Regions from separate parts of the Streptomyces sp. S4.7 genome, predicted to be linked through region 1. Evidence: riboswitches for the same ligand, from Rfam matches in the RefSeq annotation. Region 1 holds a riboswitch; each other region holds the start of a gene.
The links. A riboswitch is a leader RNA that binds a small molecule or an ion and turns the genes downstream of it on or off. The one in region 1 is predicted to bind cobalamin.

Region 1 (7,703 bases):
TGACGGCTGCTGCCGTCGCTCTGGCCGGGCGCATTTCCCCAGTGTCGGTACGGACGGCCGGTACGGCCAGTGGAGCGGGCGTCCGGGGTGACGTTCCGAGTTCCCGCGGGGGCGGGCGGTCCGGCGTGGTCAGCTCCGCTGGCCGTAGCCCTTGAGCTGCTCCTCGACGTCCCGTACCTGCTCCCGTGAGAGGAGGGCCGGCGTACGGCCGGGGACGGAGGTGGCGGTGAGCCACAGACGGCACATCCACTCCAGCTGGGCCGTGCGGTCGTACGCCTTGTCCAGGGTGTCCGCGTAGGTGACGGTGCCGTGGTTCTGGAGCAGACAGCCCGTACGGTCGCGCAGCGCGCGCACCATGTGCCCGGCCAGCGCCTCCGTGCCGTACATCGCGTACGGGGCGACCCGGACAGGTCCGCCGAAGTCCGCCGCCATGTAGTGGATCAGCGGGAGTTCGGGGACGAGGGTGGAGACGGCGGTGGCGTGGACGGCGTGGGTGTGCACCACGGCGCCGGCGGTGGAGTTGCGGTAGACCTCCAGATGCATCGGCAGCTCGCTGGTGGGTCTGAGGCTGCCGGTGACCTGTCGGCCGTCCAGATCGACGGCGACGGTGTCCGCGGGCGTCAGCCGGTCGTACGGCACTCCGCTCGGGGTGACGAGGACGAGCTCCCCGACGCGTACGGAGACGTTGCCCGAGGTGCCGACGACCAGTCCGTCGGCCGCGCTCCGCCGGGCGGTCACGACGAGGTCCCGCCAGGCCCGTTCGATCTCCGGGCCGTCCGGGTGCCCGTGTCCGTGCCCGTGCTCGCTCCCGCGGTCGTGTCCGTGCGTGTGTCCGGTTTCCGTCATGCGGCGATTTTGCCAGGCGGTCCAAGGGAGTTCGCGGGGTCCGAAGGTCCCTCGGTGAGGTGAATCTCTCCCCCGGCGCGGGCCCCCGGCGAGCGGGCCGGGGCGGGCCGCCTCGGAGGCCCGGGAGGGGGCCGGAAACGGGACAGGGGCGGGGCGCCGCACGGGTCGAGCGGAATCCGCGCACGGCCCCCGGCACCGGGAGGTGACACGCCCGTTCACAAGCGGAGCGGCCACACCCTGTTGGGAGTCACCGCAACGCCTGCCTCAGTTCATCTTCCGTTCACTCGGCATCCCTACGTTCCTGAACGGCCACTGACATCAAACGATTGCCTGGGTAAATGGAACACATCACGCTGCTGCTCGCGATCGTGATCGTGACGGCTCTCGTGTTCGATTTCACGAACGGTTTCCACGACACCGCCAACGCGATGGCGACGACCATCTCGACCGGCGCACTGAAACCCAAGACGGCGGTGGCGATGTCCGCCGTGCTCAACCTCGTCGGCGCGTTCCTGTCCGTCGAGGTCGCCAAGACCATCTCCGGCGGGCTCATCAACGAACAGGGCATCCAGACCGAAGTCATCTTCGCGGCGCTCGTCGGCGCCATCCTGTGGAACCTGTTCACCTGGCTGCTCGGCCTTCCGTCGAGCTCCTCCCACGCTCTGTTCGGCGGACTCATCGGCGCCACGCTGATGTCCGTCGGCACCTCCGGCGTCAACGGCGGGGTGGTCGTCACCAAGGTCCTGCTCCCGGCGCTCGCCGCGCCGCTGGTGGCCGGCCTGGCCGCGATGCTTGCCACCCGGCTCACCTACCGCATCGGCCGCAACACGGACGAGAAGGACACGGCGAAGGGCTACCGCGCGGGACAGATCGCGTCGGCCGGCCTCGTCTCCCTCGCCCACGGCACCAACGACGCGCAGAAGACCATGGGTGTCATCACCCTCGCGCTGGTCACCGGCGGCGTCCTCGCCCCCGGCTCCAACCCCCCGATGTGGGTCATCGTCTCCGCCGGTGTCGCGATCGCGCTCGGTACCTACCTCGGCGGCTGGCGCATCATCCGCACCATGGGCAAGGGCCTCACCGACCTCCAGCCGCAGCAGGGCTTCGCCGCCCAGACCAGCGCGGCGACCGTCATCCTCGCCTCCTCCCACCTGGGCTTCTCCCTCTCCACCACGCAGTCCTGCTCCGGCGCGGTGATGGGCGCCGGTCTCGGCCGCAAGGGCGGGGTCGTCCGCTGGTCGACCGCCACCCGGATGTTCATCGCCTGGGGGCTGACCCTGCCGGCCGCCGGTCTCGTCGCCGCGGGCGCCGAGTTCCTGACCGGGCAGGGTCCCTGGGGTGTCGCGGTCACGGCCGCGCTGCTCGTCGGACTGTCGGCGGTCATCTGGCTGGCGTCGCGCCGTCAGCCGGTCGACCACACCAACGTCAACGAGGCGGACGGGCCCACCCCGGCCGAACCCGTGGGTGTCGTGACAGCCGCGATCGCCGCCGTCACCCCGCCCCCCGTGGGCGGCCCGGCGTCGGAGATCTCCGCCACCATCCCGGCCCCGGGTCCCGGGGAACCCACCGCCGAACCGGCCCGGACCGCGACGGTCTGACGAAGCGAAGGACACTTTCAGCATGAACATCGACTGGGCGGCGCTCGGCTCCGTCTTCGGCGTCAGTCTCGTGGCCACCGTCGCGCTGGTGGGTCTGTTCACCCTGGGCATCGTGGGGCTCTCGAAGGGCGCGGCGCCCGCTGAGGGCGCGACGGCCACGGCCGCCGGCCCCACCGGCTCCGCGGCGCTGGCGCGCACCGGCGCGTACGTCTGCTTCGGCCTGTGCCTGGCGGCCGTCTCGTACGGGATCTACATGATCGTCGCCTGACGCGGAGCGACGCGACGCGATCGAGCATCGCCGAGGGGGGTGGCCCGTACCGGGTCGCCCCCCTCGGCCGTGTTCGGGTCCTGCGGGCAGCCCGCGCCGTGTGGGCCTCAGCACACCGCCCCGCCGCAGGTCAAAGCCCGGTTGACGGGGATTCGCACGCGTGGTGGACTGCCGGGGCCAATACGGCGACAGCGAAGAGGAAGCCGGTGCGAATCCGGCGCGGTCCCGCCACTGTGACGGGAGACGGTCATGTCTCCCGGAGCCAGGAACTCTTGTCGCCGCATCACGTCGAACCGGGGCGCGGACCCTGAGTGAGGACATGTCGCCATGCCCGGCTGCGGTACAGCTGTCGCGTCCAGTGCTGTGAGTACGAGACCCCCACGAGCGTCCCGAGGCGTATCGGCGGGCTGAGCGATGCGTGCCGAGTATTCGGCGGGCCGCGAAGTACCGGCCCCGGGAAACGTTTTCGCGTACGGCGCCACCGCCGGTCTGATCGCCGACCGGCTCATCGGCGACCCCCGGCGCGGCCACCCCGTCGCCGGCTTCGGGCGGGCGGCGGGCGCCCTCGAGCGTCTGCTCTGGCACGACCACCGGGGCTGGGGCACGCTGCACGCCGTCGTGTGCGCCGGGGGTGCGGCCGCAGTGGCCGCCCTCGTCTCGCGCGGGCTGCGGGACCGTACCGCCGCCTCCGTCGCCCTGACCGCCGCCGTCACCTGGACCGTGGTCGGCGGTACGTCCCTGGGGCGGGAGGCGCGCGCGGTCGGCGGGGCGCTGGCGGCCGGTGACGTGGAGGTCGCGCGGGAGTGGCTGCCGCGGCTCTGCGGGCGGGACCCGCAGGGCCTGGACGAGCGGCAGATCGCCCGCGCCGTGGTGGAGTCCGTCGCCGAGAACACCTCGGACGCCGTCGTGGGAGCCCTGGTCTGGGGCGCGTTCGGCGGGGTGCCGGGGCTGGTCGCGTTCCGCGCCGTCAACACGCTGGACGCGATGGTCGGGCACCGTTCGCCGCGCCATCTGCGCTTCGGCTGGGCGTCGGCGCGGCTCGACGACGTGGCGGGCTGGCCCGGAGCCCGGCTGACGGCGGCGCTGGCGGCGGTGGCGGGCGGCGCGCCCGCGCGGGCGCTCGGCGTGGTGAGGCGCGACGCGGGCCGCCATCCGAGTCCCAACGCGGGCCCCGTGGAAGCGGCGTTCGCGGGCGCGCTGGGCGTACGGCTCGGCGGCACCCTCGCGTACGGCGGACGGGTCGAACACCGGCCGGTCCTGGGCGGCGGCGGACGGCCGGTCGAGGTGGCCGACATCGAGCGGGCGGTCCGGCTGTCGCACCGCGTCGGCGCGCTCGCGCTCGGCGTCTGCGTGGCCGGACGGCTGCTGGCCGGCAACCACCTGAAGAGGAGGGCCCGATGAACGGGGATCCGATGAGCGGCGGGCGCGGGCGCGGCGGCGGGCTGCTCGTCGCGGGCACCACCTCCGACGCCGGCAAGAGCGTCGTCACGGCGGGCATCTGCCGCTGGCTCGTACGCCGGGGCGTGAAAGTGGCGCCCTTCAAGGGACAGAACATGTCGCTGAATTCGTTCGTGACGCGCGAGGGCGCCGAGATCGGCCGGGCGCAGGCGATGCAGGCACAGGCGGCGCGCGTCGAGCCGACGGCGCTGATGAATCCCGTCCTGCTCAAGCCGGGCAGCGACCGCAGCAGTCAAGTGGTGCTGATGGGACGGCCGGTGGGCGAGCTGAGCGCCCGCGGCTACCACGGGGACGGCGCGGGCCCCGGCCGCCAGGAGACGCTGCTCGGCACCGTCGTGGACTGTCTGGAGGAGCTGCGGAGCACGTACGACGCGGTGATCTGCGAGGGCGCCGGCAGCCCGGCCGAGATCAATCTGCGGCGTACCGACATCGTCAACATGGGCGTCGCGCGGGCGGCCCGGCTGCCGGTCGTCGTGGTCGGCGACATCGACAGGGGCGGCGTCTTCGCGTCCTTCTTCGGTACGACGGCGCTGCTGAGCCCCGAGGATCAGGCGCTGGTCGCCGGTTATCTCGTCAACAAGTTCCGCGGCGACGTGTCGTTGCTGGAGCCGGGCCTGGAGATGCTGCGCGGACTCACCGGCCGCGCCACGTACGGCGTGCTGCCCTTCCGGCACGGTCTGGGCATCGACGAGGAGGACGGCCTGCGGGTCTCCCTGCGCGGCGCCGTACGCGAGTCGGTGGTGGCTCCCGCGTACGGAGAGGAGGTCCTGCGGGTCGCCGTCTGCGCGGTGCCGCTGATGTCCAACTTCACCGACGTGGACGCGCTGGCGGCCGAACCGGGCGTCGTGGTGCGGTTCGTGGACCGCCCCGACGAGATCACCGACGCGGACCTGGTGATCGTCCCCGGTACGCGCGGCACGGTCCGCGCGCTGGCCTGGCTGCGCGAGCGCGGTCTCGCCGACGCGCTGCTGCGGCGCGCCGCCGAGGGCCGCCCGGTCCTCGGTGTCTGCGGCGGCTACCAACTCCTCGGCGAGCACATCGAGGACGAGGTGGAGTCCCGCGCGGGCTCCGTGGCCGGACTGGGACTGCTGCCCGTACGCGTCGAGTTCGCCCGTGAGAAGACCCTGGCACGGCCCGTCGGCGAGGCGCTGGGCGAGCGTGTCGAGGGTTACGAGATCCACCACGGCGTCGCCTCCGTGGAAGGCGGTGACCCGTTCCTTCTCGACAGCGGCGGACGCCGCCTCGACGGGTGCCGCTCGGGCCAGGTGTGGGGTACGCACTGGCACGGGTCACTGGAGAGCGACGGCTTCCGGCGCGCCTTCCTGCGCGCCGTGGCCACGGCGGCGGGGCGCCGTTTCGTACCCGCCCCCGACACCTCGTTCGCCACTCTGCGCGAGGAGCAGCTCGACCTCCTCGGCGATCTGATCGAAGAACACGCGGACACGGACGCGCTGCTGCGGCTGATCGAGTCGGGCGCCCCGTCAGGACTTCCCTTCATCGCACCTGGAGCGCCATGACCACCGCGCCTGCCGACAGCCCCTCCCCGACCGTGCTGTTGCTGTCCACCGCCGATACGGATCTGCTGGCGGCCCGTGCCTCGGGCGCCCCGTATCTCATCGGCAACCCGACCCGGGTCGATGCCACCGACGACCTGCCCGCGCTGATCGCCGGCGCGCGGATCGCCGTCGTACGCCTGCTCGGCGGCAAGCGTGCCTGGGAGGACGGTCTCGCGGTGCTCGCCGCGTCCGGCGTCCCGACCGTGCTGCTGGGCGGGGAGTCGCTGCCGGACGCGGAGCTGATGGCCGACTCGTCGGTGCCCGCCGGTGTGGTGGCCGAGGCGCTGCGCTATCTGGTCGAGGGCGGGCCGGAGAATCTGGCGGAACTGGCGCGGTTCCTCTGCGACACCGTCCTGCTCACCGGCGAGGGGTTCGACGCGCCGCGCGCGATGCCCGAGTGGGGCGTGCACGGCGAGCGCGCCTCGGTGGAAGGGCGGCCCACGGTCGCGGTCCTCTTCTACCGCGCGCACCACCTCTCCGGGAACACCTCCTTCGTGGACGTGCTGTGCGACCGGATCGAGGAGCGGGGCGCCAACGCCCTCCCCCTCTACTGCGGTTCGCTCCGGGGCGCCGATCCCGCCCTGTACGAGCGGCTCGGCTCGGCGGACGCGCTGATCGCGACCGTCCTCGCCGCGGGCGGCACGCGCGCGTCGGACGCGTCGGCGGGCGGCGACGACGAGGCGTGGGACATCGGGGCGCTGGCCGATCTCGACGTGCCCGTCCTGCAAGGGCTCTGTCTGACGTCGTCGCGGGCGGCCTGGGACGCGTCGGACGCCGCGCTGTCCCCCATGGACGCGGCGATGCAGGTCGCGATCCCGGAGTTCGACGGGCGGCTGATCACGGTCCCGTTCTCCTTCAAGGAGGAGGGCCCGGACGGGGTCCCCGTGTACGTCGCCGACGCCGAGCGGGCCGGCCGGGTCGCCGGGATCGCGGTGCGGCACGCGCGCCTCGCGCACAAGCCGAACGGGCGCAAGAAGCTTGCCGTGGTCTTCACGGCGTACCCGACGAAGCACTCACGCGTGGGCAACGCGGTCGGTCTCGACACCCCCGCGTCCGCGGTACGGGTGCTGGACGCCCTGCGCGACGCCGGTTACGCGGTGGGGGACGGCGCGGACGCGCACCCCGACAAAGGTGACGAGCTGATCCACCGGCTCATCAACGCCGGTGGCCACGACGTGGAGTGGCTGACGGAGGAGCAGTTGGCGGTGGCGCCCGCGCGGGTGCCGCTGGCCGACTACCGCGCCTGGTTCGACAGGCTGGAGCCGGGGCTGCGCGCGAGCATGCTGGAGCACTGGGGCGAGCCGCCGGGCTCGCTGTACGTGGACGGCGACGACATCGTGCTGGCGTCGCTGCGGTTCGGGAACGTCGTGGTGATGATCCAGCCGCCGCGCGGCTTCGGCGAGAACCCGATCGCGATCTACCACGACCCGGACATGCCGCCGTCGCACCACTACATGGCGGCGTACCGCTGGCTGGAGACGGCGGCCGGGGAGAACGGCTTCGGCGCGGACGCGATCATCCACATGGGCAAGCACGGCACGATGGAGTGGCTGCCCGGCAAGGGGCTCGGGCTGTCGGCGGGCTGCGGCCCGGACGCGGTGCTCGGCGAACTGCCGCTGATCTACCCGTTCATCGTCAACGACCCGGGCGAGGGCACCCAGGCCAAGCGGCGCGGCCACGCCACCGTCGTGGACCATCTGGTGCCGCCGATGGCGCGCGCCGACACCTACGGGGACCTGGCGAAGCTGGAGCAACTGCTCGACGAGTACGCACTGGTCAGCGATCTCGACCCGGCGAAGGCACCGACCGTCCGGGCGCAGATCTGGACGCTCGTCAAGGCCGCGGAGCTGCACCACGACCTGCATGTGGACGAGCAGCCGGAGGACGACGACTTCGACTCGTTCGTCATGCACGTCGACGGCTACCTGTGTGAGATCAAGGACGTCCAGATCAGGGACGGTCTGCACATCCTCGGCG
Region 2 (7,703 bases), 3.6 Mb from region 1:
AGGACGTCGAGGAGTCGAGCCTGCTGTCCCGCACCGGCGGCGCGCCGACCTTCGCGCTCGGAATGGCGGACATCTTCTCGTCCGTCATCGGCGGCGCGGGGATGAAGGCGTTCTGGTACCACTTCGCGATCATGTTCGAGGCGCTGTTCATCCTGACGACGGTGGACGCCGGGACGCGCGTCGGGCGCTTCATGCTCCAGGACATGCTCGGCAACGTGTACAAGCCGATGCGCCAGGTCAGCTGGAAGCCGGGCGTCTGGTTCGCCAGCGCCGTGGTCGTCGGCGCGTGGGGCTACTTCCTCTGGGTCGGCGTGCACGACCCGCTCGGTGGCATCAACCAGCTCTTCCCGCTGTTCGGCATCGCGAACCAGCTCCTGGCGGCGGTGGCGCTCGCCGTGTGCACGACGCTGCTGGTGAAGTCCGGACGGCTCAAATGGGCCTGGGTGACGGCGGTTCCGCTGGCCTGGGACGCGGCGGTCACGCTCACCGCGAGCTGGCAGAAGATCTTCTCCGACGACCCGAAGGTCGGCTTCTTCAAGCAGCGCGAGGTCTACCAGACGGGCATCGACAACGGCGAGGTGCTCCCGCCGGCGAAGACGATGGACGACATGCACACGGTCGTCACCAACTCGACGGTGGACGGCGTGCTCTGCGCGCTCTTCGCTATCCTGATCATCGTGGTCATCGCGGACGCCGGACGGGTCTGCTACAAGGCGATCCGCCACCCGGAGAGCGTGAAGCTCTCGGAGACGCCGTACGTGAAGTCGGAACTGGTCGCACCCGCGGGCATGTTCGCGACGAAGGAGGAGAAGGCGGAACTGGCGGCGGCGGAGACGAAGGCGTCCGCCGGGGCGGGTGCCGGGACGGGTTCGTCATGACCTCCGCGGCGAAGGTGCGCCACGCGGTGGGCCGGATCCGCTGGTACGTACGGGAGTTGACGGGCGAGTCGGCGTACGACCACTACGTGGCCCACACCCGCGCCTGCGACCCGACGGCGCAGCCCTTGACGCGCCGCGCCTTCGAACGCGAGCGGATGGACGCGCGCGAGGCGGACCCGAGGGAAGGGTTCCGCTGCTGCTGAGCGGTTCGGAGGGCCGCCGTTCCCCTGCGGGGAGCGGCGGCCCTCCGTCGTGCGGGGGGCGTCAGTGCACCCAGTCCTTGAGCTGCTCGGTCTCCAGTGCGATGTCCACCGGACCGGGCAGGACCACTGTCTTGCCGAACGGCACGGTGCGGGCGCTTTCGTACCGCACGCCGTCCGGCTCGCTGTAGACCGTCACCTCGCAGGTGTCCCGGTCGATCAGCAGATAGACGGGGATGCCGGTCTCCGCGTAGGCGCGGGGCTTCTCCACCCGGTCGCGCGCGTCGGTGTCGGAGTCGTACGACGTGACCTCGACGGCCATCAGGACGGGGCCGGGGTCGGCCCACTCGCCTTGGCCGACGAACGCGTCATTGGACGCCAGCGAGGCATCCGGCCTGGCCCGACCGTGGCGGTAGGCCTGCACCTTCAGCCCTTGGTCCGGATGCAGGAACAGCTCCGGCCGCGACTGCATACAGATGCGGAGCAGCCATTGGATGATGCGCCCGTGATCCCCGTCCGGCACTGCTTTGCTCCTGAGCTTCCCGTCGATCAGTTCCAGACGCACGCGCTCGGTCGTGCGGGCCAGTATCCGGGAGACCTCATCGAACTCATCGGCATAGACGTGAACTCGGTCGGTGGTCACGGTCATGGGCCCTCCCTACTTCACTCCGCACCTGGCATCGACAGCCGCGCACCATGCAACCGTGCACAGTGCTGCCCACGATAGCGGCGACCTGTGTCAAGGCGCGTCGTACCTCCGCGGGCCGCTGCCATGCATCGCTCCCCACGGTCGAAGAGGCCCGACACAACATGTGGGGGGTTCCATCGTCAACGAGCCCCACATGTATGCTCAAGTCTGCTGTCGCCGCAGGAGAATCCGGTGGAAATCCGGAACTGTCCCGCAACGGTGTGCTGTGGTGCGCTTTGCCGCGCCCGTGAGTCCGAGCACCTGCCGACGGCGCACCCGGCTCGACCGATCCGGGTGCCGAGACGTCCGGGCCCCGAGGCAGGGCCGGTGGACGCCGCGCCGCGCGCTGCCCGTCTCCGGGACGGCGTACGCGGGCGTGCGCCGCCGTGCCCTCCCCGAGGCCCAGAGCCGAGCGAGGGAGAGCACCACGTGACCATCGCGCCAGCCGATCCGGCTTCAGCGATCTCCGAGCGGGTAGGGGAGACGGCCGTAGGGGCCGGCGGACCGGCCGACGGACCAGGGACGGGCCTACTGCGGCTCCTCACCGACCTCACCGCCGACCTCGCCGACACCGACCCGGGCAGGGTCGCCGCCGCCGCGCTCCGTGGCCGCAGCGCCGCCTCGGACGAGGCCGAACTGCGCGAACTCGCCACCGAGGCCGCCGCCGGACTCATCTCCGAGGACCCCGCGTACTCCCGTCTCGCCGCCCGGCTGCTCACCCGCACCATCGCGGACGAGGCCGCCGGCCAGGGCGCCGTCTCGTTCTCCTCCTCGGTCGCCGTGGGCCACGCGGAGGGCCTGATCGCCGACCGTACGGCCGCGTTCGTCACCCGCCACGCCCCCCGCCTCGACGCGCTGATCGACCCCGCCGCCGACGACCGCTTCGGCTACTTCGGTCTGCGCACCCTCTTCAGCCGCTATCTGCTCCGGCACCCGATCACCCGCGATGTCATCGAGACGCCGCAGTACTTCATGCTGCGCGTCGCGTCCGGGCTGGCCAAGGACGACTCCCCGGCCGCCATGGACGAAGTCGCCGCGCTGTACGGCCTGATGAGCCGGCTCGACTACCTCCCCTCCTCCCCCACGCTCTTCAACTCCGGCACCCGGCACCCCCAGATGTCGTCCTGCTATCTGCTGGACTCCCCGCTGGACGAGCTGGACTCCATCTACGACCGCTACCACCAGGTGGCCCGCCTCTCGAAGCACGCGGGCGGCATCGGCCTCTCGTACTCCCGCATCCGCGCCCGCGGTTCGCTGATCCGCGGCACGAACGGGCACTCCAACGGCATCGTGCCGTTCCTGCGGACGCTCGACTCCTCCGTCGCCGCGGTCAACCAGGGCGGCCGGCGCAAGGGCGCGGCCTGCGTCTACCTGGAGACGTGGCACGCGGACATCGAGGAGTTCCTGGAGCTGCGCGACAACACCGGCGAGGAGGCGCGCCGTACGCACAATCTGAACCTCGCGCACTGGATCCCCGACGAGTTCATGCGCCGGGTCGACGCGGACGGCGACTGGTCGTTGTTCTCCCCCGCCGACGTGCCCGAGCTGGTCGACCTGTGGGGCGACGACTTCGACGCGGCGTACCGGGCGGCCGAGGCGGCCGGCAAGGCCCGCAGGACCATCCCGGCGCGTGAGCTGTACGGCCGCATGATGCGTACGCTGGCGCAGACCGGCAACGGCTGGATGACCTTCAAGGACGCGTCGAACCGTACGGCGAACCAGACCGCCGAGCCCGGCGCCGTCGTGCACTCCTCGAACCTCTGCACCGAGATCCTGGAGGTCACCGACGACGGCGAGACGGCCGTCTGCAACCTCGGCTCGGTCAACATCGGCGCGTTCGTGACCGAGAGCGGCGAGCTGGACTGGGAGCGGCTGGACGACAGCGTCCGTACCGCCGTGACCTTCCTCGACCGGGTCGTGGACATCAACTTCTACCCGACCGAGCAGGCCGGCCGCTCCAACGCCAAGTGGCGCCCGGTGGGCCTGGGTGTGATGGGCCTCCAGGACGTCTTCTTCAAGAAGCGGCTGCCGTTCGACTCCGCCGAGGCCGCGGCGCTCTCCACCCGTATCGCCGAGCGGATCATGCTCGCCGCCTACGAGGCGTCCTGTGACCTCGCCGAGCGCGAGGGCCCGCTGCCGGCCTGGTCGAGGACCCGCGCCGCGCGCGGCGTGCTGCACCCGGACCACTACGACGTCACGCTCAACTGGCCCGAGCGGTGGGAAGCCCTGCGGGCGCGCGTCGCGAAGACCGGTATGCGCAACTCGCTGCTGCTCGCCATCGCGCCGACGGCCACCATCGCCTCGATCGCGGGCGTCTACGAGTGCATCGAGCCGCAGGTCTCCAACCTCTTCAAGCGCGAGACGCTGTCGGGCGAGTTCCTCCAGGTCAACGCCTACCTGGTGGCCGAACTGAAGAAGCTCGGCGTGTGGGACGCCCAGTCCCGTGAGGCGCTGCGCGAGTCCAACGGCTCGGTGGCGGGCTTCGGCTGGATCCCGGCCGAGGTGCGCGAGCTGTACCGCACGGCGTGGGAGATCCCGCAGCGCGGCCTGATCGACATGGCGGCGGCGCGTACGCCGTTCCTCGACCAGAGCCAGTCGCTGAACCTGTTCCTGGAGACGCCGACCATCGGGAAGCTCAGCTCGATGTACGCGTACGCCTGGAAGAAGGGCCTCAAGACCACGTACTACCTGCGGTCGCGCCCGGCGACGCGGATCGCCCGTGCCGCGAAGTCGCAGCCGGTCACCGCCGCCGTGCCCGCACCCGCACAGATGGCGCCGGACGCCGACGCCATCGCCTGCTCCCTGGAAAACCCCGAGTCCTGCGAGGCCTGCCAGTGATGACCACCCCTGCCGTAGAGAAGAACCTGCTCGACCCGGGCTTCGAACTGACCCTGCGCCCCATGCGTTACCCGGACTTCTACGAGCGCTACCGCGACGCGATCAAGAACACCTGGACGGTGGAGGAGGTCGACCTCCACTCCGACGTCGCCGACCTCGGCAAGCTCACCCCAGGTGAGCAGCACATGATCGGCCGGCTGGTCGCGTTCTTCGCGACGGGCGACTCGATCGTCTCGAACAATCTGGTGCTGACGCTCTACAAGCACATCAACTCCCCCGAGGCGCGGCTCTACCTCTCACGCCAGCTCTTCGAGGAGGCCGTGCACGTCCAGTTCTACTTGACGCTGCTCGACACCTACCTTCCTGACCCGGCGGACCGAGCGGCGGCGTTCGACGCGGTCGAGGAGATCCCGTCGATCCGCGAGAAGGCGCAGTTCTGCTTCAAGTGGATGGACTCGGTCGAGAAGATCGACCGCCTGGAGTCCCGGGCCGACCGGCGCCGCTTCCTGCTGAACCTGATCTGCTTCGCGGCCTGCATCGAGGGCCTGTTCTTCTACGGAGCGTTCGCGTACGTCTACTGGTTCCGCTCGCGCGGCCTGCTGCACGGGCTGGCCACCGGCACCAACTGGGTCTTCCGCGACGAGACGATGCACATGAACTTCGCCTTCGAGGTCGTGGACACCGTCCGTAAGGAGGAGCCGGAACTCTTCGACGACGAGCTCCTTCAGCAGGTCACCGACATGCTGAAGGAGGCGGTCGAGGCGGAGCTCCAGTTCGGCCGCGACCTGTGCGGCGATGGTCTGCCGGGCATGAACACGGAGTCGATGCGCGAATACCTCCAGTGCGTCGCGGACCAGCGCCTCCAGCGCCTGGGCTTCGCGCCGGTGTACGGCTCGGAGAACCCGTTCTCGTATCTGGAGCTGCAAGGCGTCCAGGAACTGACGAACTTCTTCGAACGCCGCCCGTCGGCGTACCAGGTGGCGGTGGAGGGCACGGTCGGCTTCGACGACGACTTCTAAGAAGGCGTGACTGCCCGAGCCCCGTGGCGGGTGCCGCGGGGCTCGGGCACGATGACCCCATGTTTCACACTCCCCTCCCCGCGGGTGAGGGCCTTCAACTCCGCGAATGGACCGAGGCCGACGCCCCCGCCCTGTCCGCCCTCTTCGACGAGCCCGAGATGGACCGCTGGACGCCGCTGCGGGCACCGTTCGACGAGACGGCGGCACGTGCGTACGTGATCCGCGCCCACGAACGGCGGGCGGCGGGCCAGGCGCTCCAGCTCGCCATCACGACGGACGGGCACACTCCCATGGGCGAGGTGCTGCTGTTCGTCGCGGCGGGGGACGGATCCGAGGTCGAACTCGCCTACGGAATCGGCGCGCTCCACCGCCGCCGGGGCCTGGCGTCCCGAGCGGTACGCCTGATGCTCCCGCACGCGTTCCACGACGCGAGAGTCCGCCGTGCGCTGCTCCGGATAGAACCGGACAACGCGGCGAGCGCGGCGGTGGCGCGCAAGACGGGATTCCAACTCACGGACGAGCCACCGGTGATCCGTGAGAACGAGCCGCGAAGCGTGACGCTCCAGACGTGGGAACTGCGGAGGGGCGCCCCGTACTGACCCCGGTTGTACGGCTCGCGGACCGTGACCGGGGTTGTACGCCCCGCGTTGGATGGTGAACTACATTCGCACATCGGTACGTTGGGGTGTGAGGCGTATGGGAACCAGCCGCGGTCAGAAAAGGCAGGGGACACCGGTCGACAATCGTCCGGGCATCTGGGTCGGCTACGGGAAGTTGGTCAAGCTCTACCGCGAGCGGCTGGGGATGACCCAACAGGAACTCTCGGACGCGCTGGGCTACTCCGTGGAGTTGGTCGCCTCGGTCGAGCGGGGCCGCAGACCGGCGAAGAGGGCGTTCACCGAGGGCGCGGAGGCGACGCTGAACGCGGGCGGGGCGCTGGCCGTCCTGCAGGACGACGTCGACCTCGCGAAACTTCCCGCGTTCTTCCAGGACTTCGCGCAGATCGAGACGGAAGCTGTGAGCCGGTTCTCGTCCGATCCGCTGCTCGTCCCTGGCTTGCTCCAGACCGAGGAGTACGCGAAAGCGGTGGTTTCGGCCCACTGCCCGCCGCTCAGCGAGGAAGTCATTGACCAACGTGTCGAAGCCAGGCTCAACCGGCAGAAGCTGCTCACGAGGACACCGCTGGTGGAGACATGCTTCGTCATCGGCGAACAGGCCCTGACCAACACGGTGGGCACCGCCGACGTAATGAAGAACCAGCTTCACCACCTTCTGAACCAGGGCGCGTTGCGCAATGTGTCGATCCAGGTCATGCCTGCGGATCGCGGTATTCACCCGGGGCTCGACGGCTCCATGGTCATTCTGGAGACCCTGGAGCATCGCCGAGTCGGTTACATCGAATCCCAGGAAGTGGGATTCGTGATCACCAATCCCACAACTGTCAGTGCCTTCGGGTTGCGTCATGGCAAGCTGCGTATGCAGGCTCTGAACATCGAGCAGTCTGCACGGCTTATCAAGCGCTTGGCAGGAGAGGCATGAACGCTGAACAGGCCACGGCCGGACCCGCCCGGCTGACATGGTTCAAGAGCAGCTACAGCGGCTCGGCCGGCGGCGACTGCGTAGAGATTGCCCTCGCCCCCACCACGGTCCACATCCGCGACTCCAAGACGGCTCCCGGCCCCGTCCTGCACGTCTCCAACAACCCGTGGCGCACGTTCCTCTCCTTCGCCGGCTCCTGAATCCGGACATAGCCTGTCCCGCATGAGCACCATGGGGGTTCGTGCGGGTGAGCGGTTGGTGGTTGCGGCGGTTGCCGTGGGGGTTGTCGGGGCCGGGCTCGGGATACGGGTTGTCGCCGGAGGAGACGTCGCAAAGTACGGCGGGGTCGCGCTGTATGCCGTCCTCGTGTACGTCCTCGTCGTCCTGGCCGCTCCCCGTGTGCGGCCCGTCGTCGCGGGCGCCGGCGCGTTCGGGTTCAGTTGCGCCGTCGAGTTGCTTCAGCTCAGCGGGGTGACCGAAGGGCCGGCCGAGCGGAGCGTGATCGTGCGGCTCGTGCTCGGCTCGACCTTCAATACGCCTG
Region 3 (7,703 bases), 1.1 Mb from region 1:
TCGGCGCCCTCGAAGCCGCTGTACGCCGCCGCGTAGGCGCCCTTGTCGAAGACCGCGTCGATCGAACCCGAGGCGACCGCGGGCGCGAAGTTCGGATGGAAGCCCACCCCCTCCGTGCCCGCCACACAGTGCACCGGCCACGAGTGCACGAAATCGGGGCGCGCGGAGAAGTGGTCACCCGGATCGATGTGGTGGTCACGTGTCGCGACGACGTGGCGGTAGCCGGCCGTCGTCTGTCCGATCAGATCGGTGATGGCGGCGGCCACGTCGGCGCCGCCCGACACCGCGAGGCTGCCGCCCTCGCAGAAGTCGTTCTGAACGTCCACGACTATCAGTGCGCGGTGCATGGCGGGTGTCCTTCGCTGGGGAGCGGGCGGGGGCCACCGAGCCTATGGCTTCCCGTTCCGGTTGGCCTCTCGGAGCCTGGCGTTCCCGGTCGCCGTCCGTTCATGCGTGCCACCCCTCTTCCAAACCTCGTGCCCGTCACATGTAGACGGTCGGGATGACCGGCTCACCGCGCGACAGCTGGATCGCCGACATCGGCAGCGCCGCCCGCGCCTCGACGTGCCGGTCCCGTACCGCGTCCAGGGGCTCGCGCGCGACCACCTCGCCGCCCTTGACCAGCTCAACCAGTAGCTGCCGGTCCAGCAGGTCCGCGGGTACGGGCCCGGTCCCGACGACCTCGGCCTCCGCGTACCCCTCGGCGTCCACCCGCCGCGCCGCCCACTTGCGGCCGCCGATCGACGTCTTGCCGCCCACCGCCTTCTTCGCCACCGCGTGCATCGGCGCCTTCGGATCGCCGGAGTGGGCACGGGCGACCAGTTTGTACACCATGGAGCAGGTCGGGTTGCCGCTGCCGGTGACCAGCTGGGTGCCGACCCCGTAGGCGTCCACCGGCGCCGCGGCCAGCGAGGCGATCGCGTACTCGTCCAGGTCGGAGGTGACCACGATCCGGGTGTTCACCGCGCCCAGTTCGTCCAGTTGCTGCCGCACCCGGTGCGCGACGAGCAGCAGGTCGCCGGAGTCGATGCGCACGGCCCCCAGCTCGGGCCCCGCGACGTCCACGGCCGTCCGGACCGCCTCCGCCACGTCGTAGGTGTCCACGAGCAGCGTCGTACCGCTGCCGAGCGCGTCGACCTGGGCCTGGAACGCGTGCCGCTCGTCGTCGTGCAGCAGCGTGAAGGCGTGCGCGCTGGTGCCCACCGTCGGGATGCCGTAACGGAACCCGGCCGCCAGGTCCGACGTGGTGTCGAAGCCGCCCACGTACGCGGCGCGCGACGCGGCGACGGCGGCCAGTTCGTGCGTGCGGCGCGCGCCCATCTCGATCAGCGGGCGCCCGCCGGCCGCGGCCGACATCCGGGACGCGGCGGCGGCGATCGCCGAGTCGTGGTTGAGGATCGACAGGATCACGGTCTCCAGCAGCACGCATTCGGCGAAGGAGCCCTCGACCCGCAGGATCGGCGAGCCGGGGAAGTACACCTCGCCCTCCCGGTAGCCCCAGATGTCCCCGCTGAAGCGGTAGCCGGCGAGCCAGTCGAGCGTCGCGCCGTCGACGATCTCGCGCTCGCGCAGAAAGCCGAGGACGTCCTCGTCGAAGCGGAAGTTCTCGACGGCGTCGAGGACGCGCCCGGTACCCGCGACCACTCCGTAACGCCGCCCCTCGGGCAGCCGCCGGGTGAACACCTCGAAGACGGAGCGGCGCTCGGCCGTGCCCGCCCGCAGCGCCGCCCGCAGCATCGTCAACTCGTACTGGTCGGTGAAGAGCGCGGTCGACGGGACGCCGACCCGTCGGCCGCCCTCGTCCTTCGCCAGGCCGTTCTCAAGGTCCGCAGAGTTCATACGAGCGATGCTACAGCGGATCTCGTCAGTTTGACGATTTCTAGTGAACGCCCTGAGCCCGGCGGGTCGGAGGCGACTCGGAAGCCTCCGGGGCCGCCGTTTGTGCGACAGGCCCCTCCTGGTGGCAGCATGGGGCTGTGAGGCTGTGCATCCCGGGGCGCGTCCCGGGACCCCCGGCGGAGAAGAAGGTCGTCCCGAACCGTGAGTGTTGCCCCGACAGAGATCGAACTTCCCGAGTCGGCCGAGGAGACGTTCACCGTCCCGGAACCTGACGTGCCGTGGATGACGATCGTCCACAACGACCCGGTCAACCTCATGAGTTATGTGACCTACGTCTTCCAGACGTACTTCGGCTACTCCAAGGACAAGGCGCACAAGCTGATGCTCGACGTCCACCAGAAGGGCCGCGCCATCGTCTCCAGCGGCAGCCGCGAGGAGATGGAACGCGACGTGCAGGCGATGCACGGATACGGCCTGTGGGCCACGCTCTCCCAGGACGCCGGCTGATGGCCGGGCAGTTCGAGGCGATCCCCGGCGGTGGCGCCGCCGTCGCGCTCGACGAGGTCGAGATCTCCATCCTGCGCTCCCTCGCCGTGCAGCTCCTGGAGCTGATCGGCCCCGGCGACGAACCGGCCCAGGGCGAGGACCCCCTGGCCGCGCTCTTCGCGGAGGGGCCGAGCGAACCGCCGTCCGACCCCGCGCTCGCCCGGCTCTTCCCGGACGCGTACGGCTTCGGCGACGACACCGACGACGAACTGCGCGAGTACGCCTCCGAGTTCAGGCGCTTCACCGAGAACGACCTGCGGAGCCGCAAGCGCGAGGACGGCCTGGCCGTCGTCCGCGACCTGGACGCCCTCTCCGCGTCCGGCGAGGGCGGGGCCGTACTGAAGCTGACGCCCGAGGACTGCCGGCACTGGCTCGGCGCGCTCAACGACCTGCGCCTGACGATCGGCAGCAGGCTGGACGTCTCCGACGAGGACGAGGGCGAGAGCCTGTACCGGCTGCCGGACTCGGACCCCCGCAAGCCGATGGTGATGGCGTACCTGTGGCTCGGGGCGCTCCAGGAGACGCTCGTCGAGACCATGATGCCGTGACGGATGCGGGGTCGCACCTCCCGCGCCCCGCCCCGCGACGGGTCCGTCCGGCCGGTCCGTCACAGGGTCTGTGTACCCCCGTCGCAGAGTCTGCGGACGGACATGCTCCGTTTCCTCAACGGACACTCGACTCCGGATAACGATCGCGTCGCCGCCCCCGCATGCTTTGCGATTCCGGGGGAAATTTGTCCGCTTCTTCCTGTGGGCCGCACCACAGCCGCCTCCGTGAATCGCGGCCCGGCCCGTGGTAAATCTTCACGACCACCGGCACAGGCAGGGAGAAAGGGCGCATCACCATGACCTCCCCACAGGTCGACAACACCTCGGACAAGCCCTCCGCAGACACCTCGGAGGAGGGCTACGAACGCGGACTCGGCAGCCGCCAGGTCCAGATGATCGCGATCGGCGGCGCGATCGGCGTCGGCCTGTTCATGGGCGCCGGCGCGAACATCGCCAAGGCCGGGCCGAGCATCATCCTGATGTACGCCCTCGCCGGCGTGGTGATCTTCTTCATCATGCGGGCGCTCGGCGAACTGCTGCTCTACCGGCCGGTCTCCGGCTCCTTCGCGGAGTACGCCCGCGAGTTCCTCGGCCCGTTCTTCGGCTACGTCACCGGCTGGACGTACTGGCTCATGTGGATCGTGACCGGCATGGCCGAGCTCACGGCGGCGGCGATCTACATCCACTTCTGGTTCCCGGCGATCCCGCAGTGGGTCAGCGCCCTGGTCTTCCTCCTGGTGCTCTTCGGCGTCAACCTGATCTCCGTCAAGATTTTCGGCGAGGTCGAGTTCTGGTTCTCGATGGTCAAGGTCACCGCCATCATCGGCATGATCGTCATCGGCCTCGGCGTCCTGACCCTCGGCTTCTCGGACGCGGGCGACACCGCCGCCACCGGCAACCTCTGGCAGCACGGCGGGATCTTCCCCAACGGCATCGGCTCCAGCCTGATGACCCTCCAGGGCGTCATGTTCGCCTACCTCGCCGTCGAACTCGTCGGCGTCACGGCGGGCGAGTCCGAGAACCCGGAGAAGACACTCCCCAAGGCGATCAACACGCTGCCCTGGCGCATCATCGTCTTCTACGTCGGCGCGCTCACCGTCATCCTCGCCGTCGTGAAGTGGACCGAATTCAGTGAGGGCGAGAGCCCGTTCGTGCACGCGTTCGCCAAGATCGGCATCCCGCTCGGCGCCGGAATCGTCAACTTCGTCGTGCTGACGGCAGCCCTGTCGTCCTGCAACTCCGGCATGTACTCCACCGGCCGGATGCTCCGCGACCTCTCCGCCAACAAGGAGGCGCCGCAGGCCCTGGGCAAGCTCAACAGCCGCAGGACACCGGCCGCCGGCATCGCGGCGTCCGTCGCCCTGATGGGCATCGGCGTCGTCCTCAACTACGTCGTCCCCGAGAAGGCGTTCCTGTACGTCACCTCGGTGGCCACCGCCGCCGGTATCTGGACCTGGATGATGATCCTCATCAGCCATATCAAGTACCGCTCCGCCGTGGTCGCGGGCCGGCTCCCGGCGTCCTCGTTCCCCGCTCCGGGCGGCTCGGCCCTCAGCTGGGCGGCGCTGGCCTTCCTGTCCTTCGTGACCTGTCTGATCGCGTACGACTCCGACGCCCGCGTCTCGCTGTACGTCGGCGCGCTCTGGGCGGTGTTCCTGGTCGCGGGCTGGGCCCTGCTCAAGAGCCGTAACCCGGAACTCGCGGCGCGCGCCCCCGAGGGCCCGAACGAGCCGGAGTTCGTCAAGGCCTCCGACTGACGCCCGCCCGGCAGCCGCCCCGGCAGCTCCCCGTCAGCCGCCGGGCGTCCCGGAACCCGTCTCACCAGGTGGCCTCCGTATCTCACACACGGAGGCCACCTGTTTATCCTTCACCTCATGCTGACCATCACCCAGGCGCTGTACGACCAGATCGTCGCCCACGCGCGGGCGGACCACCCCGACGAGGCGTGCGGCGTGATCGCGGGCCCCGAGGACAGCGACCGGCCCGAGCGCTTCATCCCCATGCTCAACGCGGCCCGCTCGCCCACGTTCTACGAGTTCGACGCGGACGACCACAAGAAGCTCGACAACGAGCTGCGCGAGCGCAACGAGGACCTGGTGGTGATCTACCACTCGCACACCGCGACCGAGGCGTACCCCTCGCGCCGGGACATCGACCTGGCGATGGAGCCGTTCGCCCACTACGTCCTGGTCTCCACGGCCGACACCGACGACATGGGCCCGTTCCAGTTCCGCTCGTACCGCATCGTCGACGGCGAGGTCACGGAAGAAGAGGTCGAGGTCATCTGACACACTGACGCCGTCCAGGGCGGCAGGACCCAGGAAGCCGGTGTGAATCCGGCACGGTCCCGCCACTGTGACCGGGCCCCGCGCGCGAGCGGGGGCCCGGAAGCCAGGAACTGACCTGTCGCCCTTCTCCCACCATGCCAGGGGACGCGGAAATCCCCCGGAGGAGGCCCAGTCATGCCCTCGCGACGCCACGCCCTCATACCGGCGGTCCTGCTCCCGCTGCTGCTCCCGCTCGCCGCCTGCGGCACCGGCCCGGACCCCGTCCCCGCCTCCGGGGCACCGGCCGGCGGATTTCCGTACACCGTCACCAACTGCGGTGTGAAGACCACCTTCGAAGCGCCCCCGAAGCGCGTGGTCACGATGAACCAGCACGTCACCGAGATCATGATCGAGCTCGGTCTGACCAAGTCCCTCATCGGCACCGCCTGGCTGGACGACGCGGTCCTCCCCGCCCACAAGAAGGCGTACGACAGCGTCCCGGTCATCGCCGAGGAGTACCCCTCCAAGGAGAGACTCCTCGCCGCGAACCCCGACTTCGTCTACGGCGGCTACGCCAGCGCCTTCGCCGCCAAGGACGGCCGCACCCGCGACGAGCTCAAGGGCGCCGGCATCGACACCCGGCTCAACCTTGAGAACTGCGCCGAGGGCCGGACCTCCATGGACGACGTGTTCCGCGAGGTCCGGGAGGTCGGCCGCACCTTCGGTGTCGCCGGCCGCGCCGAGAAGTGGACCGCCGGGGCACGCACCACCCTCGCCACCACCGCCGCCGGGCTCGAAGACGTGAAGCCCGTCCCGGTCTTCGTCTACGACAGCGGCGACAAGACCGCGTTCACCGCCGGGGGCAAGGGCATCGGCAACGAGCTGATCCGGCGGGCCGGCGGGCGCAACGTCTTCGCCGACCTCGACAAGTCCTTCGGCGACGCCACCTGGGAGCAGGTCGTGGCCCGCGAGCCCGAGACGGTCGTGATCTACGACTACGGCGCCACCACCGTCGCGCAGAAGAAGAAGCGCCTGCTGGAGGACCCCGTACTGAAGGACGTCCCGGCGATCAGGAACAAGAGCTTCGCCGTCCTGCCGCTCTCCGACGCCGTCCTCGGCGTCCGCGCCCCCGCCGCCGTCCAACGCCTCGCGACCCAACTCCACCCCGAGGCGGGCCTCTAGGCCGTGTCCGGAAAGTCCCGCCCGGCCCGCGACGCCTGGCACGGCGCCTCTCCCCCGTAGCCCCCGAGGGGGCCCGGGAGGTGCCCCCTCGCGTTGTCGGAGTCGGCCGAGTACGGCCGGTCCATCCACCACACCGGTCCTCCGCCCTGCGAGGCACCGCACCGGCCGTCGCGGGCCCCGCCCCTCCGGGCGGACGGCGCTACTTTCCGGACACGCCAGGGGCCCTGTCCGGCGGATCTTGGGGGCCCGGGACGCCTGGCACGGCACTTTGCCGCGTTGCCGGAGTCGTCCGAGTACGGCCGGTTCGTCCACCACACCGATCATCCGCCTGCGATGCACCCGCCGGCCGCCGCGGCCCCGTCCCGCGAGCGGACGGCGCTGCATTCCGGACACGCCCTAGGACCACGTCATGACCTGTCGGACCCCGCCCGGCCCCCGCCGGCTGCGGTACGCCCTCGTGCTCGCCTCGCTCGCCGCGGCCCTCCTGTGCGCCGTCGTCGCCGGGCTCGCGCTCGGCTCCGTCCGCATCCCGCCCGGTGAGGTCCTCACGATCCTCACCGGCGGCGCGGAGCCCAGCCCCTTCCGCACGATCGTCCTGGACGTGCGGTTGCCGCGCGTGCTGCTCGGCGCCGTCGTCGGCGCCGGGCTCGCCGTCGTCGGGACCGTCCTCCAGGCCCTCGTACGCAACCGGCTGGCCGACCCGTTCCTCCTCGGTATCTCCTCGGGGGCGTCCGCCGGCGCCGTGCTGGTGCTGGTCCTCGGTGTCGGCGGCGGCATCGGCGCCGGGATCACCACCACCCTCGCCATGCCGGCCGCCGCCTTCGCCGGCTCGCTCACCGCGATGGCCCTCGTCTACGCGCTGGCCCGGCGCGGCGGCACGATGACCGGCGGGCGGCTCGTACTGGCCGGGGTGACCGTCTCGTACATCCTGTCCGCGCTCACCACGCTCGTCCTGGTCGTCTCGGCCCGGCCCGAGCACTTCCAGGAAGCCCTCTTCTGGTCCCTCGGCGGCCTCGGCAGCGCCCGCTGGGGCACCCTCGCCGGCCCGGCCGTCGTCCTCGTCGCCGGCACCGCCGTCCTCACGGCGCTCGCCAGACCGCTCGACCTGCTGCTGGTGGGGGAGGAGGGCGCGACCGTACTCGGGCTGGACACCGCCCGCTTCCGCGCCGCCGTGTTCGTCCTCGCCTCACTCGTCACCGGTGTGATGGTCGCCGCGAGCGGCGCCATCGGCTTCGTCGGACTGCTCGTGCCGCACGCCGCGCGCATGGCGGTCGGGGCCGCGCACCGGCCGCTGCTGCCCGTCGCCGCGCTCGGCGGCGCC

Region 2: another riboswitch for cobalamin. It lies ahead of SSPS47_RS23020 (ribonucleoside-diphosphate reductase subunit alpha); the one in region 1 lies ahead of SSPS47_RS06600 (cobalamin biosynthesis protein).
Region 3: another riboswitch for cobalamin. It lies ahead of SSPS47_RS11335 (ABC transporter substrate-binding protein); the one in region 1 lies ahead of SSPS47_RS06600 (cobalamin biosynthesis protein).

The regions. Positions count from the first base shown of each region.
Region 1 is NZ_CP048397.1:1,484,844-1,492,546, forward strand. It holds gene SSPS47_RS06580 (alpha/beta fold hydrolase) at 1-34, opposite strand, end outside; gene SSPS47_RS06585 (class II aldolase/adducin family protein) at 130-846, opposite strand; gene SSPS47_RS06590 (inorganic phosphate transporter) at 1,185-2,444, shown strand; gene SSPS47_RS06595 (hypothetical protein) at 2,467-2,712, shown strand; cobalamin riboswitch at 2,860-3,007, shown strand; gene SSPS47_RS06600 (cobalamin biosynthesis protein) at 3,127-4,113, shown strand; gene SSPS47_RS06605 (cobyric acid synthase) at 4,110-5,687, shown strand; gene cobN (cobaltochelatase subunit CobN) at 5,684-7,703, shown strand, end outside.
Region 2 is NZ_CP048397.1:5,119,954-5,127,656, reverse strand. It holds gene SSPS47_RS23035 (carbon starvation CstA family protein) at 1-878, shown strand, start outside; gene SSPS47_RS23030 (YbdD/YjiX family protein) at 875-1,081, shown strand; gene SSPS47_RS23025 (Uma2 family endonuclease) at 1,143-1,727, opposite strand; cobalamin riboswitch at 1,918-2,050, shown strand; gene SSPS47_RS23020 (ribonucleoside-diphosphate reductase subunit alpha) at 2,196-4,604, shown strand; gene SSPS47_RS23015 (ribonucleotide-diphosphate reductase subunit beta) at 4,604-5,623, shown strand; gene SSPS47_RS23010 (GNAT family N-acetyltransferase) at 5,683-6,222, shown strand; gene SSPS47_RS23005 (helix-turn-helix transcriptional regulator) at 6,320-7,162, shown strand; gene SSPS47_RS23000 (DUF397 domain-containing protein) at 7,159-7,362, shown strand; gene SSPS47_RS22995 (DUF2809 domain-containing protein) at 7,385-7,703, shown strand, end outside.
Region 3 is NZ_CP048397.1:2,580,510-2,588,212, reverse strand. It holds gene SSPS47_RS11365 (isochorismatase family protein) at 1-347, opposite strand, end outside; gene SSPS47_RS11360 (nicotinate phosphoribosyltransferase) at 484-1,839, opposite strand; gene clpS (ATP-dependent Clp protease adapter ClpS) at 2,041-2,346, shown strand; gene SSPS47_RS11350 (DUF2017 domain-containing protein) at 2,346-2,933, shown strand; gene SSPS47_RS11345 (amino acid permease) at 3,230-4,690, shown strand; gene SSPS47_RS11340 (M67 family metallopeptidase) at 4,808-5,221, shown strand; cobalamin riboswitch at 5,221-5,355, shown strand; gene SSPS47_RS11335 (ABC transporter substrate-binding protein) at 5,396-6,382, shown strand; gene SSPS47_RS11330 (iron ABC transporter permease) at 6,792-7,703, shown strand, end outside.